4 regions of the Cytobacillus sp. FSL W7-1323 genome follow, and region 2 is predicted to be linked to each of the others. Evidence: riboswitches for the same ligand, from Rfam matches in the RefSeq annotation. Region 2 holds a riboswitch; each other region holds the start of a gene.
What was found. Region 2 has a riboswitch for cobalamin ahead of metE (5-methyltetrahydropteroyltriglutamate--homocysteine S-methyltransferase). Riboswitches for the same ligand answer to the same signal wherever they lie in the genome.
Positions count from the first base shown of each region.

Region 1 (4,972 bases), 180 kb from region 2:
CTGTCGACTTGCCGCTCCCATTCGGTCCAAGTATGCCGAATAACTGTCCTTTCTCTACTTCAAAGGAAACATCATGAATGACCTGCTTGCCTCCATAACCACCGTTAATTTTTCGTAAGCTATACATCATCACATTATCCTCTGCCTTCCGCTCTTCTTTTAATTAGAATGATAGCAAAAACTGGTGCACCAATTAACGCAGTAATGACACCAATAGGTAACTCAGTAGGTGAAATGACTGTTCTTGCAAATAAATCAGCAAGTATTAAAAACCCCGCACCTGTCATCATCGATAAAGGAAGCAAGTGTCTATGGTCTGGTCCCCATAGCAATCTGGTCAGATGCGGAATGACTAAGCCGACAAATCCGATTGTACCTGACACTGCTACAGCGGCACCAGTTAAAATCGATCCGGCAATTAAGACCATCATCTTACGTTTCTGTACATTCACCCCGATATGACGAGCTCTTTCTTCGCCGAATGACATCGCATTTAATTCCTTGCTATTGGCAATGAGCATCGCAGAACCAATGATAAAGAAAGGAAGGATGATTTGAACATAGTCCCAACCTCTCATCGATACGCTTCCTAACAACCACCCAATAATCTGTCTCAGTTCATCCCCGGTTAAAGCAATCATTAAGGAAATAAATGCACCTAGAAAAGAACTGAAGATAATACCGGTTAAAATGATTGTCTCTACTCTCATGCCACGATCAATTTGTCGCGCAAAGAAAAGGACAACAATTATCGTTAGAAAAGCTGTTGTAATACTAAATAACGGTAAAGTAAAGGTGCCAACAAACGGAATGGATAAACCGAGAAAGATCGTTAATACAGCACCAACAGAAGCTCCTGAAGACACCCCCAATGTATAAGGGTCTGCTAAAGGGTTCCTTAATAAACCTTGAAAGGCAGCACCTGCTATTGCAAGTGATGCCCCGACGAAGCCCGCCAATACTACTCTAGGCAAGCGAATATTCATAACAATATTACTATGCATTGGATTAACATCATTACTTATCGGTAAACGTAAGATTTCCGCTCCAATGATATTGAATATATCTAACGGTAGCACTGAAACAGTCCCTATAGAAATCCCCATCATCATTGCTACACATAAGAAAACGAACGCACAGAGATAAGCAACACCTCTATTATTTAAATACTTCTGGGTAAATCGCTTTTGCAAGCTCCTCTACTCCTTCTACAAGTCTAGGACCTGTACGAGTTACCTTATCAGAGTGCACATCATAGACTTGCTTCTCTTTAACGGCTGTTACATCTTGCCAACCTTCTCGACTTAAAAGGGTTTCTACCGCATTTTCCGTATAATACCCGTATGTAGTGATAATCACATCAGGATTTTTTTCGATGACAGCTTCCTCGTCAATTTGTGGCCACCCTTCTTCTTCAATTACATTTTCCGCTTGGATTAAATTGAGCATATCATCAATAAATGTTTTTTGACCGGCAGTATATAAAGAAGGAGCTGCAGAGATTTCTACAAAGACAGATTTTTTCTCTTCAACAGACTTTGCTTTTTCTTCAATTTCTGCCAAACGGGTTTTCATTTCCTCAACTGTTTGATTTGCTTCTTCTGTTGCTCCTGTTGCTTTACCAATCATTTCTATGGAATCATATACTTCTTCAAAATTCTGTGCATCATTGACAATAAGAACAGGAATACCAGCATCTCTTAATTGATCTAAGCCTTCAGTACTATTATGCGCTCCTGAATTATGTGCTAATACAACATCTGGATTTAAAGCAATAATTGCTTCTACATTAAATTCTTGTCCACCGATTTTTTCAATATCAGCTACTTCTTCTGGATAATTATCAAAATCAGATACACCGACTACCTTCTCACCTAACCCTAATTCGAAAGCGATTTCAGTATTACTCGGGATTAATGAAACAATCGCTTCTGGTTCCTCTTCAATCACCACTTCTTGATCCGCAGCATCCGTTAATGTTACAGGAAAAGCGCTAGTTTCAGTACTCTCTTCAACCTTCTCTTCTCCATCTTTTTTCGGTTCAGCTGTGTCATTCCCACATCCAGCAAGAATACCTGCTGATAGTAGAATCGAGACTAAAAATAAATACCATTTCTTCATGATTGACCCTCCTTAAAATATAAAACATCCCCATTAGTAGGAGATGTTTGGAAGGAATAATCACGACAAAGAAGCCTTACCAAACACCCCCTATCCTCGTAGGTTACAGTGTTTATGGAAGATAGGCAGGTTTCCTGGCTTATGGTTTATAATCAAAGGCTCCTCCTATACAACATATATAGGAGTTTTCTTTGTTTATTAACCAGTTACAGTGGCGGGACCGCATTGGTTTTACACCAATTTCCCCTATTAAGTCAAAAATTGACACCTATTTCCTTAAATCTACAATTTTCTGTCGATTTTATTATACCTTATCATATTTTGTGGTGCATTATTATTTTTATGAATCAGTTACTTGCCATTCTTTCAGTTTTTTATCAAAAACCAATCTCGCGTCTGGAGTGGCTTCCTTCCTCATTGCTTCGAACTCATCATACATATCATCCATATTAGCGAAATCTCCAACTGTCCAGAGCGGTATATTAATTTTTGTACGTGTCTGCTCACTCTGTTCAAAAGAAATTACCAGGCCTTCCTTCATTAAATTTCTTAATGCCATTAACGCGCCTTCTGGAACTTGCGGATATGTTTTTTTCTTTTTTAGGCCTAATAAAGATTTTTCTACTTTTAAATGCTCCATCTTCATAGCAGCAACGTCGCCAAGCATTTTGTAAAAGTCCTGCCAGTCTCGGTAATAGACCTTATTTAACCAACCGTCATCATGCGCTAAATAACAATAACGATTGCTTAAATGGTTATAGAAAGGTTTCTTTAAATGCTCCTTTACATGACTAAGATATAGGAGCTCAGCAATTGCTTGAGCAGGCAATTCATTTAACGATTCTTCCTCCTCGAAATCTATCCAGCAAAAATCACCATAACTATAAACATCTTCGTTTATTAGTGCTGGCAGGTCTTCATGAGCCACCCAATCAAACATGGTATGTACATTCAGTTCCCCATTATCATACTGATGCTTCACTAATAGAAGATGCCCTGTCCTGTTCTGTAATGATTGCATAAACTCAGAAAATTCAATTCCATAAGAAATAACGGACTGGTCCTTTTCGTTTAATAAGATATAGATGAGATCTCGAACACTATGATTTTTCTTTCGCAATTTAGAAACCTCCGAACTGAAAATAGAAAGACGAAGAGCAAATTCAATAGTACCACCTTAGTTATTACCCTCATACCACACACAATTTCGTTTTACTGCAATAATTTATACTAACTACATGTAAATCATAAACAACCGATACAATGCGTCATTTCATCCATTTCATTTTAGCAAAGATAAGGAAATACGATTATTAAAAAAACATTACAAAATAACTATTTCAATTCCTGAGTTTTGTTCATACCCTAAAAAAACCTTTTTATATCAAACCAATGATAACAATCCACTTCTAACACATACTATGAAAATAACTAATGGATTAGCATACAATCTTAACTTTTAAATCATACATTACTTTAAGAAATCATGATTTTCCCAGTAAAAGAATGGTAAGATAAGCATATAATCTCCGTTTACAATTTAAGGTATATCCTCGGTTGAAAGGACTTGAGCTTTATGATTCAGACGATGACAGAAAACCAAATCGCTTTATTGATCATCAAAGCATTAAAAGATAATAAACAAAAAGAATTTAACAGGATTTTAGATGAACTGCAACCGTATGATATTGCTCAAGCTTATGATCATCTGCCTGAAAAGCATAAGAAGCGCTTCTTATTATTTATGACTGCTGACCGCCTTGCCCAGTTGCTAGAGGAATTGAATAAAGACATGCAGCTTGAGGTTTTAAATAAATTAGAAAATGAGAAAACAGGAAAAGTCTTGGATCTAATGGACAATGACGACCTCGCCCTTTTACTTCATGATATGTCAGCTGAGAAAATAGAAGGTCTCCTTGCCGGTATGAAACAAAGTGAATCTCGCATCATTCAGAATATGATGACCTATCCACCAGAAACTGCCGGGCGCTTAATGACTAACCGTTTTGTATGGATTCGTGATTATTACACAGTCCGAGAAGCAGTAGAGAAGTTAAAATCCTTTGCAGAATATGCTGAAACGATTAATTATTTATACGTGATAGATCAAGACAGAAAATTAGTTGGGGTTGTCTCTCACCGTGACTTACTAATCGCAGAGCCCCTCGAGGTTATCCAAGACATTATGTATGAACGGGTCATCTCAGCTGCAGTGACGACAGACCAAGAAGAAGTTGCAAACATGGTCTTAAAATATGATTTTCTTGCTATTCCAATTGTGAATGAAGAAAATGTGCTAATGGGTATTGCCACTGTTGATGACTTGATGGATGTTGTTGTCCAAGAAGCGAATGAAGATATTGAAAAACTATCCGCTTCCGGTAAGGCAATTGACTTTGATACGAAAGCTTTCGTCGCCGCTTATCGAAGGTTACCGTGGCTCATCCTTTTATTATTCATCGGCATTATTTCAGGCAGTATCATAAGCGGGTATGAGGCTACTTTATCGCAAGTCGTAGCCCTCGCCTTTTTCATGCCCATGATTTCTGGTATGACAGGTAACACAGGTACGCAATCATTAGCTGTAGTTGTCCGAGGGCTTGTATCCAATGATTTAAATAAAAAAGTGGTTACGAAACTGATTCTTAGGGAATTAGGGGTAGGCGTGATTATTGGTGTCACTTGTGGTATTTTAATCGCACTGATTGCATTTTTTTGGCAAGGAAATATTTATTTAGGCTTAGTTGTCGGAGTTTCCCTACTTCTTACTTTAATTATCGGGACACTTTCGGGAGCAACTATTCCTTTACTATTATACAAATTCGGGATAGACCCAGCCATAGCTTCCGGG
Region 1 covers NZ_CP151998.1:423,385-428,356, reverse strand. Annotated here, with positions in the region: gene MKX67_RS02265 (heme ABC transporter ATP-binding protein) at 1-127, opposite strand, end outside; gene MKX67_RS02260 (iron ABC transporter permease) at 135-1,193, opposite strand; gene MKX67_RS02255 (ABC transporter substrate-binding protein) at 1,159-2,121, opposite strand; cobalamin riboswitch at 2,228-2,408, opposite strand; gene MKX67_RS02250 (hypothetical protein) at 2,462-3,241, opposite strand; gene mgtE (magnesium transporter) at 3,698-4,972, shown strand, end outside.
Region 1: another riboswitch for cobalamin. It lies ahead of MKX67_RS02255 (ABC transporter substrate-binding protein); the one in region 2 lies ahead of metE (5-methyltetrahydropteroyltriglutamate--homocysteine S-methyltransferase).

Region 2 (4,972 bases):
TTGGCAAAGATAGTTAGTAACGGCAATCATCGCTCTTAAATCCGGTTCATGATGTTCGTCAATTGGGGTTGGAACTGTGACGATGATATACTCAGCGGCTTTAAGCAAAGCTATAGCTGCATCCGTATGTTTTGGAATGAAATTTAGAACCGCTTGCAGCTCTTCATCTTTTACATCAGGAATATAACTGCTCCCTTGCTGTAATAACTCAATCTTATGAGTATCTTGATCGATGCCCGTTACATGACAGCCCTTTTTTGCTAAGTGGAGAGCCAGTGGGAGACCAACATAGCCGAGACCAATAACAGCAACTCTATCTATTTGACCTTGGAGCATGTCCCATTTTCGATTGCCATCTGTATAACCGCATCTCTGATTGAACGATAGTAAATATGAAAATGCTTCAATGTGGTCACCTAGAATCCGGTCAGTTGATTCGACCCGACCATCGGCTTGCCTGTGATGCTGTTTTCTAATTTTATTTGGCTTGACGACATCGACATAATGAATGGATTCGACTTTAAATCCTTTTAGAATTGCCTTTGCTTGAAATAACGGTGGAGACATTAATGTGAGGATACCAATCTCGTCAATCACTTTCCTGCTCATTGCATGTGGAATAGCAGTGAGAGAATTAACGGTGAGGTCCTCTCTTTTCAGTGCCATATTCAGAAGGTACTTAGCAGCACTCACAGAATGCAACGGATGGGCACGGTCGAGCAATATTTCTAAATCATTTAAAGCAATATCTGCCCCTTCTTCTACAGCATGTATAAAAGGGGTTAAATCTTCTGCTTTGATAACAAAATCACTATCTAAGAACAAACAGATATCTCCTGTACTGTGAAGCGCACCAATCGCTCTTGGAATGTTATGTCCGAGTGCCTGGTCAAACGCAATCACTTTCACACCTGACTTTTCTACCTTTTCCTTTGTTCGTTCATCTGCTCCATTTAACACAACAATGATTTCATCAATGCCTGCCTTCTTTACCTCAGCAATCACTTCAGCAATCGTATCCGGCTCCTTCCCTACAGGAATAATCGCACTATACTTCGCTCGTTTCTCTTCCTTTACCGAAAAGGCTTGTACATATTCCTTAAAAGATTGCCGATTTCGCCTGCCATCGTTTAAACCACCGCGATATCCTCTCTCTTCAATCAGTTGGGCCACTGCACGTAAATGGTCACCAATTATTAAACTTGTTGAAAATGAAAAAGAGGAGCCCGTAATCTTCTGTTGATGTTTCGGTCGAATCTTATTTGTAGCAATCACATCAATGGCTACTGGTGCACTCATCTTTAATTCTTTCATCACAGCTATACTATGAGCTAATGGCGGACAAGCTAAATTCTCCCAACCAATTGTATCAAGCGCTGATTTTTTCATCACATGAGGAACAGCGACTAAGGAATTAACGGATAACTCACCTTTACCTAAAAAATGATTAAGAGAGAACTTTGATACTGCTGTCGGATGTGGTCTAATGGGGCGCTTCATTGTCCAGCTTAAATCATTTAGGGCAATATCAGCCCCATCCTGAATGCCATCAAGCAGTGCTTGTAGCTCCTGTGCTCTAACGACAATATCACCATCAATAAAAAGAAGCGTATCTCCTTTTGCCTCCCTTGCACCAATTGCTCGTCCAATATCCACCCCTAGAGGTTCTTTATAAACAAGCTTTCTACATTCAAATGCTTCCGCTATTTTCTCCGATCCATCTGTTGAACCATTCAAAACAGCGATGATTTCATATGGCTCAATCTTCACTAACTCTTCTAAAACGGCTGACAACGTAGATTCTTCATTCTGAATGGGAATAATAACAGATAGATTCATAACACTTCACTTCTCTCCTTCAGCAAAATTAATAGTCTCCTTTGTGCTAACTATAGCCTTTTCCATCACAAACCCGAGAAAAACACTAAGTAATATCAATATATACAGCTTGGCCAATTTTGTTCTCGGACAAGTATACAATCTATGAAAGATGGTGCGATAGACAGGGTAGATTGGTTTAATTATGGGGGCATTGATCCGATTCGGCACTAAAAAATATATTATTACTATTCGTTAGGAGATGTTAAAGTAGATATATATGTATTTAAGGGGGAGTACAAATTGGAATTCGAGTTGAATTTTATTTGGATTGCCGCCGGTTTAGCATTACTTGGCTATTTCATAGGCAATGGGTTGAAGCAATTTAGTAGTAAAAATGAAGGTAATATGAATCATTTACTTGTGGAGCAAAGCCACCTTCATCTTTACTTTTATTTAAGTGAAGCTGACATGAAGGATCTATTACAGAAGCATCCTCACGCACCAAAAGTCATTCTTAATGGCAAGCATTATTACCATCTACATAAATTTCGCAAGTGGCTTGAATCTGATGATATATATCACTCATGAAGAATTTATTTTGACAGCTTCCATTTATTATGCTAATCTATCTGTAAAATTCAAAATATTATAAATATGTAATTCTCTTATTCAGAGAGGTGGAGGGACTGGCCCGATGAAACCCAGCAACCTTTAACAATTATTTGTTAAAAAGGTGCTAATTCCTGCAAAGTGTAATAGCTTTGGCAAATAAGAGAGGATAAAGACCTCTCTATTTTTAATTAGAGAGGTCTTTTGTATTTTCAAAACTTAATAACAAAGGCAACAGATGCATGATTGCTTAAAAGGGAAGCCCGGTGGAATGCCGGCACGGTCCCGCCACTGTGAAGGAGAGCGACTTATCATTGACCACTATTTCATAATAGAAATGGGAAGGGATAACGAGCGATAATCCGAAGTCAGGAGACCTGTCTGTTGTTTGCACTTAGACTCTACGGATGCATAGAGAGGAGTGATGAATACGTGTTGAGCAAATCAAATGGTCTCAACTCTAGTTAATATTGCGTATGAATCTCTCATTTAATAATAAATAGAGAGATTTTTTGTTGAGAAAATACAATCTAAAGGAGTGTTTAAATTGACTGAAGTAAAAAGCTCAAATGTAGGTTATCCAAGAATTGGCGAGAAGCGGGAGTGGAAGAAAGCTCTAGAACAATTTTGGAGTGGTAAGTTGAATAAAGAGACTTTTCTGCAACAAATGGAAGTCATTCGTTTATCCTCTCTCGAGAAACAAAAACAACTTGGCGTTGATCTCATCCCGGTTGGCGATTTCACACTGTATGATCATGTCCTTGATACAGCTGTGATGTTTGGACTTGTTCCTGAGCGTTTTACATACAGAGGTGGGAAGGTTGATATCGAAACGTATTTTGATATTGCCAGAGGGAACAAAGATGCCGTGGCAGCTGAAATGACCAAATGGTTTAACACAAACTATCACTACATCGTGCCAGAACTCAACAACCTCACGCCAACACTTGCTGAAAACCGGCCACTTGCCTTTTATAAAGAAGGAAAAGAGAAGCTTGAAATCGACGGGAAACCGGTTATCTTGGGCCCGATTACGTTTGTGAAATTATCAAAGGGCTATAAAGAAAGTGAATTCAAATCAATCGTCAATCAATTCGTTCCTCTTTATGCACAAATTTTAAAAGAATTACAGCAAGAAGGTGCCTTGTGGGTACAAATCGATGAACCTATTTTAGCAACTACCCTCACAGAAGAAGACATCTCACTCTATCAAGCAGTTTACCAAACATTACACCAGGCAGCACCACAGATAAATATCATTTTACAAACGTATTTTGAAAGCATCACTCATTTTGAAGCTGTTACCTCATTACCTGTGCAAGCGATCGGCCTTGATTTTGTCCATGATGCAGGTCAAAACCTCGCTTCTTTACAAAAATTCGGCTTCCCAAGTGATAAAGTATTAGCTGCAGGTCTCATCGATGGCCGTAATATCTGGGGCGCCAAACTTGATAATAAGCTCTCTCTTCTAGAAAAAATTACAGCAATTGTTCCGAAAGATCGCTTAATCATCCAGCCTTCATCCAGCTTATTGCATGTACCCGTTACAGTCAAAATTGAAGAAACACTAGATCATACATTAAAGACCGCACTCGCCTTTGCTGATGAAAAATTACAAGAAATCGTAGTGCTAACGAAAGGAATAAGAGAAGGAAAAGAGCAAATCCAAGATGAGATAAACGAGAGACGAACTGCTATCGAGGTGCTAAATCAATCTTCTATTAGAAACAATCAACAAGTACAAACAGCCATTCAAAACTTACCATCATCACTAGCAGAGCGCGAAGCACCTTATTCTGTTCGTCAAGCAACACAAAAAATAGCCTTCCAACTACCACTCCTACCTACAACAACGATTGGAAGCTTCCCACAAACACAGGAAGTGAGAAGAAATCGTTTAAAATGGCGTAAAGGAGAGTTAACTGCTACTGACTATCAAACATATATCAAAACGGAAATTAAAAAGTGGATTGATATTCAAGAAGAGCTAGGCCTTGATGTGTTTGTTCATGGCGAATTCGAGCGCACAGATATGGTCGAATACTTCGGTGAAAAATTAGCCGGATTCCAATTCACAAAATTCGGTTGGGTGCAGTCTTATGGCTCTCGTTGTGTCAAACCACCACTCATTTATGGAGATGTCTCATTTGAACAGCCAATGACAGTTGCAGAAACAGTCTATGCCCAGTCCTTAACAGATCACCCGGTAAAAGGTATGCTCACTGGTCCGATTACGATTTTAAACTGGTCATTTGTCCGCGACGATATCCCTCGTTACGAAGTCGCAAACCAAATTGCCCTTGCCCTTCGAGAAGAAGTAGAAGCACTAGAAGCAAATGGTATCCGGATGATTCAAGTAGACGAACCAGCCATTCGTGAAGGATTACCACTCAAACAAGAGAAGTGGGAAGATTATCTGAACGCTGCTGTTTATGCTTTTAGACTAGCCACCACTTCTGTCAGAAATGAAACACAAATTCATACGCATATGTGCTACTCCGATTTCGAAGACATTATCTCAAGCATTCAAGCACTCGACGCT
Region 2 covers NZ_CP151998.1:239,714-244,685, reverse strand. Annotated here, with positions in the region: gene MKX67_RS01295 (nucleotide sugar dehydrogenase) at 1-336, opposite strand, end outside; partial or broken gene MKX67_RS01290 (glycosyltransferase family 2 protein) at 799-1,839, opposite strand; gene MKX67_RS01285 (DNA-binding protein) at 2,122-2,409, shown strand; SAM riboswitch class I at 2,484-2,596, shown strand; cobalamin riboswitch at 2,650-2,830, shown strand; gene metE (5-methyltetrahydropteroyltriglutamate--homocysteine S-methyltransferase) at 2,978-4,972, shown strand, end outside.

Region 3 (4,972 bases), 2.1 Mb from region 2:
TATCTAGTGTCGGATTTATATTATGGCTAACTTCTTCAAATCCAATCGTCGGTTCTATTGGATTATTATTAGGTAGAGGAGCATTGCTCGCGTTTTTACTCGTTATCCTTTTTCTACCTGCATTATTATTACTATGTGATAAATTGATTCAAAAAACATCTCTACAAATGGACTTTAGTAACAAGGAGGAAAAACATGAAGATCATTAAATGGATGCTTATCACTGCTTCCCTATTTTTCTTTCCTGTGATGAATATACATGCTGAATCACAAACAGTTAAAGGCGGAATGAGTAAAGGGAAAGTAGCAAACAAAAATGAAGTGATTTATGCTAACTTGCTAGCAGACGGTAACCTAACCGAATTATATGTTGTCAATTCGTTTGAACTGATAGAACCTGGTGTGATAGAAGATTTTGGGAATTACCAAAAGGTTAAAAATCTAACTGACACATCAAAAATTAGCAAAGAAAATGATCAGATCACATTACAAGCAAAAGAAGAAAATTACTATTATCAAGGAAACTTACCAAATAACTTTGAGTTACCTTGGCGTTTTACAATTAATTATTACCTTAATAATAAAAAGGTTGAACCAGAAAATTTAGCTGGTAAATCGGGCGATATAAAAATGGAAATTGCTGTAGAAGCGAATGAAGGTAAGCATTCTTCATTCTCTGAAAATTATATGCTGCAAATTAGCATACCGCTGAACACTGAAAAATTCAAGGATATAAAAGCCGAGAATGCCACTGTTGCACAATCCGGCAAAGATAAGCAGCTCACTTTTACCGTTATGCCGGAGCAGGAAGAAGTATTTACGATTGAGGCAGAAACAAATCATTTTGAAACAGAAGGTGTGCAAATATCTGCTTTACCTGCTTCACTTGCCATTGATAGCCCAGATACTGAAGAATTGACGAGTGAGTTTCACTCATTAACTGAGGCAATTGGTGACATTCATCATGGTGTCGGAGACTTAGCAATAGGAATGAATGAACTATCATCAGGCTTACGGTCTTTAGAGGGTGGGTCTGCACAATATAAAAAAGGACTAAATGAATTAAGTCAGTCTGGTAACCAATTAACAGAAGGATCAGCACAAATAAATAATACTTTATCTTTGATTAAAGATGAGATGAAACAAGCCAGTGGCGTAAGTGGTATTGGGGAACTCGAGAATGTAACAATCGATCTGCCTGAGGTAGCGGATAATCTAGAACAAGCAGCAAATGATGTAGACCAAGTAGTTGTTAATTATAATGAGGTAAAAACACAAATCAATCGTGCTCTGGAGCAGATACCAGATAACCAAATTTCAGATAAAGAGATAAATAAATTATATGAAAGTAATGCGGATAAAGAGGTAATTGATCAATTGGTAGAAACCTATAGAGGGACAAAAGCTGCTCAAGAAGTTCTACTACTAGCCAAAGATAACCTTACAGACATGGTTGAACCGCTATCAACCTTTAGTCAATCAATGAGAGAAGCAGCAGGTAACCTTCGTGCAATATCATCTAATATAGACGAATCTATTCTTCAAATTGACATTGATGAAGGGTTAAAACAATTGACATCTGGTGTTGAAGAAATGGTATCTAACTATAATCAATTCCACCAAGGGTTACTTGCTTATACAGGCGGTGTTTCTGAATTAAGTACATCATATAGTGACATCCATGAAGGAATTAGCGGTTCTCTATCTGGAGCTGAGCAACTAACGAAAGGAGCTGGCTCGCTTCATAATGGAACTGGACAATTACATGATGCAACTAAAGACATTCCTGATGAGGTGACAAAAGAAGTGGATGAAATGATATCGCAATATGATAAATCTGATTATGAGCCAATTTCTTTTGTATCAGATAAAAATAATGAAAAGTTGGAACTAGTCCAATTTGTCATCCAAACAGATAAGATTAAAATAAAAGATAACAAAGAAGATGTAAAAGAAACAAAAGATAAAGTAGGATTCTTCGAGAAACTTCTTAACTTATTTAAGTAAACTTGAAAAACACGCCACTGCAATCTAGGAGGCGTGTTTCTCTTTTCGGTGGTAAATTTATATAAACCTTTCATGTTACATCAAACGATCGGTCAAAATGAAGAATTAGGCTTTCTTCTACTCGGGTTGTAGGAGTGGATTTAATCAATGACTCTAGCTTATATTGTGGTTGGAAGAAAAATGATAAAGAGCCTAACTTTTTCATCATTTTAAGCTGAGAATACATATTCTAAAAAATAAATTGTAAATTTTCCGAAAAATTGATATATTGTTAGTGTGAAAACTAAATAAGCTAAATAAACAGGTGCTTGTTCATCAAGCTTAAAAGGGAAACCGGTTAGACTCCGGTGCTGTCCCGCAACTGTATATGCGAGCGGATTGTACATAACCACTTATTCATTATTGAATGGGGAAGGAGCAAATCCGCCACGACCATAAGCCAGGAGACCTGCCTGTTTTAGCCAACATCATTACCTACGCGGATAGGGGGTGTTAAGTGCGGATAGAAGAACATGTATATAACACTACACATGTTTATTTGTTTGTCCACTCGTTACTTAACAACTTCTTTTAATAGGAGTTGTTTTTTGTTTGAAGGAGGTTTGCTTCTTAGTACTGATTTGAGCAAGCGCTCAATCAAAGGAGATAGAAAGATGTAAAGGGAGTGCACGATGGCGAAGCTAAAAAAAACGCTAGAAGAAAAGGGAGATATTTTTTCTCCTGAAGATTTTCTTGAAGAGGAACAACTCATTGCACAAACGGCAGAATTATTTATTAAGAATGAAGTGTTGCCCCAAATGGATTCATTAGAAAAAAAGAACTATGAAGTGGCTAAGAATCTGTTTAAAAAATCAGGGGAACTTGGTCTACTTGCTATTGATGTACCTGAAGATTATGGCGGGTTTGCACTTGGTAAAAAATTATCCGGGCTTATTGCTGAAAAGATAGGATACGGTGGGGCTTTTAGTGTTTCCTATAATATTCATGTAGGTGTTGGCACATTACCGTATGTTTATTTTGGTTCAGAAGCACAAAAACAAAAGTATTTACCACAACTCATCTCTGGGGATTGGATTGGTGCTTATGCCTTAACGGAAGCAGGAGCTGGATCAGACGCACTTTCACCTAAAACAAGAGCTATTTACAACAGCAAGAGTGATAGTTGGATAATAAATGGGGAAAAACAATGGATTACCAATGCTCACATAGCAAATGTGTTTGTTGTGTTTTGCCAAACAAATGACGGGATGACTGCTTTTATTGTTGAAAAAAACACAGCAGGCGTATCTATTGGTGCAGAAGAAGAAAAGATGGGTATTCATGGATCATCAACAGCTACTCTTATATTGGAAGATGTCGTTGTGCCATCCGCTAATATACTAGGAGAAAAAGGAAAAGGTCATCAAGTTGCCATGAATATATTAAATCTTGCTAGATTGAAGCTAGCTTTCTCGAATATTGGCACAGCTAAACAAGCCTTCAACTTTTCTCTTAGCTATGCGAAAGAGAGACAACAATTTGATAGAGCGCTGGTTGAATTTACGTTGATACAAGAAAAATTAGCTGAAATGGCGACATCTATTTATGCAAGTGAAAGTGCCGCTTATCGCACAGCAGATATGATTGATCAAGCTCCAACGGATGAAGGAATCACCTCTTTAAAAGCATTCGCAATGGAATGTGCCATAAACAAAGTACGATGCTCTGAAATGCTTGGGCATGTAACAGATGAGGCCGTTCAAATTCACGGTGGATACGGTTATATGAGAGATTACGATGTTGAGCGACTATATAGGGATGCTCGAATCAGTCGTATCTTTGAAGGAACAAACGAAATCAATCGCTTAACCATAGCAAAAAACTTACTTCACAAACACTCATCTAAAGATATCACAATCAATACCCCGACACCATTACACCGAGATAGAAACAGCCAATTTATTGAGTTAGGAAAAGAACTGTTATCGCTGTCTTTGAAAGCGGTTTCAAATGCAAAGATTGATATTAATAGAGAACAGCAGTATGCACGTCTTTTAGCTAATATCATCACAGAACTATACACAATGGAAGCGACTTATATGCGGACTTCAAAACTGCAACATCGAAAACAAAATCAAAAGTGGAAAGATTTAGCGACTGATATTAAATGCGAACAATGCTTTCAATATTTGAAACAACAAACGATTAGCCTGATTTCAGCAGCGATACTTGATGAAAAAGAACGATTCGTTGCATTCGCAAATATTGAAAATTACCAAATCCCACTCTACAGCAATCTGTTATTGAAAAAAAGGCAATTAGCACAAATACTTATTGATCAACCAAAATTACTGAAATGAAGGGAGCTAAAATGATGGGTGAGAAAATCGGTTTTATTGGTTTAGGGAATATGGGTTTACCGATGGCGCAAAGCTTATTATCAGAAGGCAATGAAGTGTACGGCATCGACCTCAACAAAGATGCTGAAGCGGCATTGCTAAGGTCGGGAGGTGTGATTGGATTATCAATCAAAAATATCATAAAGCAAGTAAATTTTATTTTCACAAGCTTACCTTCAATGAAAGCGGTGGAAGAAATCTATTTAGGTGAGGAAGGATTGATTACAAAAGGACGGGAAGGCATTGTCCTGATTGATACAAGTACTGTTGCTCCTAGCTTGAATCAAAAATTAGCAGAAGAAGCAAAAAAGAAGAGGATTCATTTTCTTGCTGCTCCTGTCAGTGGGGGTGTAATCGGTGCTGAAAATCGTACTTTAACCATTATGGTCGGTGGTCCTAAACAAGCTTTCGAGCAATCCCAACCATTGTTAAATATTCTTGGAGAGAATATTTTTCATGTGAATGAACGAATTGAAAGCGGAACTGCAGTCAAATTAATCAATAACTTACTTATCGGTTTTTATACTGCTGGTGTAAGCGAAGCCTTAAATCTGGCAGAAAAAAGCAACATTAATTTAGCGCAATTA
Region 3 covers NZ_CP151998.1:2,311,968-2,316,939, reverse strand. Annotated here, with positions in the region: gene MKX67_RS11870 (MMPL family transporter) at 1-209, shown strand, start outside; gene MKX67_RS11865 (YhgE/Pip domain-containing protein) at 196-2,007, shown strand; cobalamin riboswitch at 2,293-2,478, shown strand; gene MKX67_RS11860 (acyl-CoA dehydrogenase family protein) at 2,679-4,346, shown strand; gene MKX67_RS11855 (NAD(P)-dependent oxidoreductase) at 4,361-4,972, shown strand, end outside.
Region 3: another riboswitch for cobalamin. It lies ahead of MKX67_RS11860 (acyl-CoA dehydrogenase family protein); the one in region 2 lies ahead of metE (5-methyltetrahydropteroyltriglutamate--homocysteine S-methyltransferase).

Region 4 (4,972 bases), 2.1 Mb from region 2:
CAATAAAAAAATTAATGAATTTAAAGGCTAAAAAAGCCGTTGTATTAAAAGAAGGGAAGGAAACCATTGTCCCTGTTGAGCAAGTAATGCAAGGCGATATGGTTATCATTAAGCCTGGTGACAGAATTCCTGTAGATGCAGTAATCATTGAAGGGCATTCAGCAGTTGACGAATCAATGTTAACAGGAGAAAGCGTGCCAGTTGATAAGAAAGCTGGTGATGAAGTAATAGGAGCAACTGTAAACAAAAATGGCCATTTAACAGTTGAAGCAACAAAGGTTGGAAAAGATTCAGCGCTTGCGCAAATTATTAAAGTAGTCGAGCAAGCACAAGGGTCAAAAGCACCTATTCAGCGGTTAGCCGATAAGATTTCGGGCATCTTTGTTCCCATTGTGGTAGCTATTGCCCTTGTTACCTTCTGTATATGGTTTCTTTTCTTGCAACCGGGTGATGTAGCTAGTGCGTTAGAAAAAATGATTGCTGTACTCGTCATTGCTTGTCCTTGTGCACTAGGATTAGCGACGCCTACTTCAATTATGGCAGGGTCTGGCCGTTCAGCCGAGATGGGTGTTTTATTTAAAGGTGGAGAGCATCTCGAGATGACACATGAAATTACAACTGTTGTGGTTGATAAAACAGGTACTGTTACAAATGGTCAGCCTGTATTAACCGATATCATAGTCGAGCCTGGAACAAATGAGGCCCATTTCCTTTCCATTGTTGCTGCGAGTGAGAAGTCATCTGAACACCCTCTTGCTGAAGCCATTGTGAAAGGGTTAGAGGAGAGAAATATAGAAAAAGTAAAAAGTGAATATTTCGAAGCGCTACCGGGTTATGGTATCTCTGCGAAAGTTACAGGAAAAGATGTACTGATTGGTACAGTTAGATTAATGGTAGAGAATGGGATAGACTCCTCTTGGTTCTCGAAACAAATGAAAGAATTAGAAGGTGAAGGAAAAACAGCTATGCTTGTGGCTATTAACGGTAGAGCAAAAGGCCTCCTTGCTGTAGCTGATACGATAAAAGATTCATCAAACGAAGCGATTCAAAGGCTACATGATATGGGGTTAGAAGTTATTATGATGACTGGAGATAACCAGTTAACCGCACAAGCCATTGCTAAAGAAGTAGGTATATCAAAAGTCATTGCAGAAGTCTTACCAGAAACGAAAGCAGAAGAAGTAAGAAAGCTACAAAGTCAAGGGAAAAAGGTAGCGATGGTAGGAGATGGTATTAACGATGCCCCAGCATTAGCAACTGCCGATATCGGCATGGCTATCGGTACAGGTACAGATATTGCCATGGAAGCAGGAGACATTACACTTATGCGTGGTGATCTAAATAGTATTGCTGATGCAATCATGATGAGTAAAAAAACCATTCGTAATATTAAACAGAATCTTTTTTGGGCGTTTGGCTATAATACAATCGGTATTCCTATTGCAGCTGCAGGTTTCTTAGCACCATGGTTAGCAGGTGCTGCGATGGCGTTTAGCTCTGTGTCCGTTGTATTAAATGCACTTCGTTTGCAACGTGTAAGATAAAAATAACAAGTTCCGTATGAATTTCTATAAAACATTCTATACAATAAACTGAATGAGAAAAACAAGCTAATTTAAATAGTTAGTTTGTTTTTCTATTTTTATAGAAGACATGAAGAAGATTGGTAAAAAAATTTTGTCCTTTAAGATAAATTATTTTCTTTTAATATGGAATATACCTTTAATTAATTTTTGCCCCACAACTTTAACACCATTGATTTATTTCAACAATTCTATGATTTTTTAATTTATTTACCAAAAAACTATTACTTTTCTGGTTTAAGCATACTCGTTTGAAGGTAAAAAAGTAGAGTTGGTCAGCTTGAACAATTTTTAATGGATTTCAAGACTTTTTTACACAAATAAGAAATGCTATTATTTATTATGGTCTTAAATTTACCGCTAAAAGAACGAAATGTATATTTTAGATTTAGATAAAAGAAATAAATTGTATTCTATGAAATGATGTGATATGATTACTCATACAATCTCAGATACAATATATAGTTATTTTTTTACTTCTTAACAACTACATATAGTAATTGGTTGAAGGAGTCCAAATGGACTTAAAATGGGAATCCGGATAAGCCGGAGCTGTACCCGCAACTGTAAGTGTGACGAAAAGAGGAAACCACTGTTCTTTTGAAAGAATGGGAAGGCTCTTAGTAGATTGATACACAAGCCAGGATACCTGCCTTCTTAATCAAAAGTTTCAATTCTTCGGGGCTTGAGAAGATGAAACGACAGTTGATGAAAAGAGTGTATTGTACACTTGTATTTATACTGTCGTTTGATCCGCTCAAGGTGTAACTGGGGCGGTTTTTTTTATGCCTAAATTTGATAGAAATAGTTTGAAGGAGGAAGGAATTTGAAAACAATGATTGATACGACAGTCAATTTTGAACAATTATATCAACAATTCAACAACTTACCAATTAGTGCGTTAGAAAAGCGTGCAGATCAATTAAATCACTTAGAGTTAGATAGTTTCTACGATCAGTTAATACTAGAATGTCTTTCTTACATAAATGTTAATGAACCTGATTGGACATATGTGGCTGCCCATTTATATTTAAAGAAGATTTATCAACAAGCAGCTGAGAACCGAGGGTACAGTGGTCAGGCTTATGGTGATTTTCATTCTTTAATTCAACAATTAAGTGATATTGATATTTATAGTCCTATTTTATTATCTAGTTATACAAAAGAAGAAATTGATGAATTAGGCAAAGAAATTGTCCCTGAAAGAGATCAGCTCTTTACTTATCTCGGGATCAAAATGCTTACGGATCGTTATGTAGCAAAAGATCGCAAAAAGAGGATTTTTGAATTGCCTCAAGAACGCTGGATGGTTATTGCAATGATTCTTATGCATCAAGAAGAAAAAAATCGGCTGCAATTAGTAAAAGAAGCTTACTGGGCAATGAGTAACTTATTTATGACCGTAGCTACACCAACTTTATCTAATGCAGGTAAGAATTGGGGACAACTATCTAGCTGCTTTATCGAAACAGTTGATGATAGTCTAGATTCAATTTATGACAGTAATACAGACATTGCTGCACTATCTAAAAATGGTGGTGGAATCGGCGTTTATTTAGGTAAGATTCGTAGTAGAGGTAGTATGATTAAAGGGTTCAAAGGCGCTTCATCTGGGGTGCTTCCATGGATGAAACAACTAAATAATACAGCTGTAAGTGTCGATCAACTTGGACAAAGACAAGGGGCAATTAGCGTTTATTTAGACGTTTGGCACAAGGATATCTTCTCTTTCCTTGATGCAAAGTTAAATAATGGTGATGAAAGATTACGTACACATGATTTATTTACCGGTGTATGTCTACCTGATTTATTCATGGAAAAAGTAGAAGAGCGTAGTAACTGGTATTTATTTGACCCACATGAGGTTCGACAAAAAATGGGCTTCTCACTAGAAGATTATTATGATGAAGAAGTTGGTGCAGGTACTTTTAGAATGAAATATCTAGAATGCGTCAATAATGAAGAGCTATCGAAGAAGGAAATTCCTGCTATCGATATTATGAAGTCTATCATGCGTAGTCAATTAGAAACTGGAACACCATTTATGTTCTATCGGGATGAAGTGAACCGTATGAATGCAAACGCACATGCAGGTATGATCTATTGTACAAATCTTTGTACTGAAATCGTTCAAAATCAAAGTGTAACAACAAGAGAAGAAGAGTATACAAAAGATGGTAAAATTGTCATCGAGAAAACACCTGGAGATTTCGTCGTATGTAACCTGTCTTCTATTAACCTTGCCAAAGCAGTGAATGAAGCAGTCATAGAACGATTGATTCCTATTCAAGTAAGAATGCTGGACAATGTAATTGATATTAATAAAATCCCTGTTATCCAAGGGCAGTTAACGAATAAAAAATATCGCGCGATTGGCTTAGGTACTTTCGGCTGGCATCATTTATTAGCTACTAATAAGGTCGTTTGGGAAAGCCCTGAATCATTAGAATTTGCAGACCGACTTTACGAGAAAATTGCTTACTTAACAATTGAAAGTTCTATGAATCTAGCTGAGGAAAAGGGAGCCTACCCCGCATTCAATGGTTCAGATTGGCAAACAGGTGCCTATTTCGAAAAAAGAGATTACCTGAATGCTGATAGCGAACTTGATTGGCAAGGACTAATGGAAAAAGTGAGAGCAAAAGGAATTAGAAACGGCTATTTACAAGCGGTAGCACCAAATGCGTCAACTGCATTAATTGCAGGTAGTACACCGAGTATTGATCCAATCTTCAACAAGCAATACTCAGAGGAGAAAAAAGACTATCGTATTCCTGTAACTGCACCAGACCTAAACGCTCAAACTACGTGGTACTATAAATCTGCTTACCATATCGATCAAAAATGGAGCATTGCTCAAAATGCGAAACGTCAAAAGCATATTGACCAAGCAGTGTCATTTAATCTTTATATTAAAAATACGATTAAAGCAAAAGAATTATTAGATCTTCACGTATCGGCATGGAAAAACAGGCTGAAAACAACGTATTATTTACGTTCTACTTCCACAGATATTGAAGATTGTGAATCATGCTCTAGCTGATTTCACCGAGAGGAGAATGAAATAAATGAACACTTTAAATAAACGTCCCATTATGAATCATGAAGCACCAAACCGTTCAACAGGTATTATTAATGGAGAATGTTCGAACGTTTTAAACTGGGATGATGTAAGATTTTCCTGGGCTTACCCTAAATATAAAAAGATGTTATCTAATTTCTGGACACCATTTGAAATTAATATGTCTCAAGATATTAAGCAATTCCCTGAGTTATCTGAGGACGCACAAGAAGCCTTTTTAAAGATTATCGGTTTACTAGCGTTACTAGATAGCATTCAAACTGACTATGCTGGGAAGACAGCAGATTATTTAACAGATTCTAGTCTT
Region 4 covers NZ_CP151998.1:2,694,909-2,699,880, reverse strand. Annotated here, with positions in the region: gene MKX67_RS13610 (heavy metal translocating P-type ATPase) at 1-1,544, shown strand, start outside; cobalamin riboswitch at 2,075-2,255, shown strand; gene MKX67_RS13605 (ribonucleoside-diphosphate reductase subunit alpha) at 2,419-4,626, shown strand; gene MKX67_RS13600 (ribonucleotide-diphosphate reductase subunit beta) at 4,652-4,972, shown strand, end outside.
Region 4: another riboswitch for cobalamin. It lies ahead of MKX67_RS13605 (ribonucleoside-diphosphate reductase subunit alpha); the one in region 2 lies ahead of metE (5-methyltetrahydropteroyltriglutamate--homocysteine S-methyltransferase).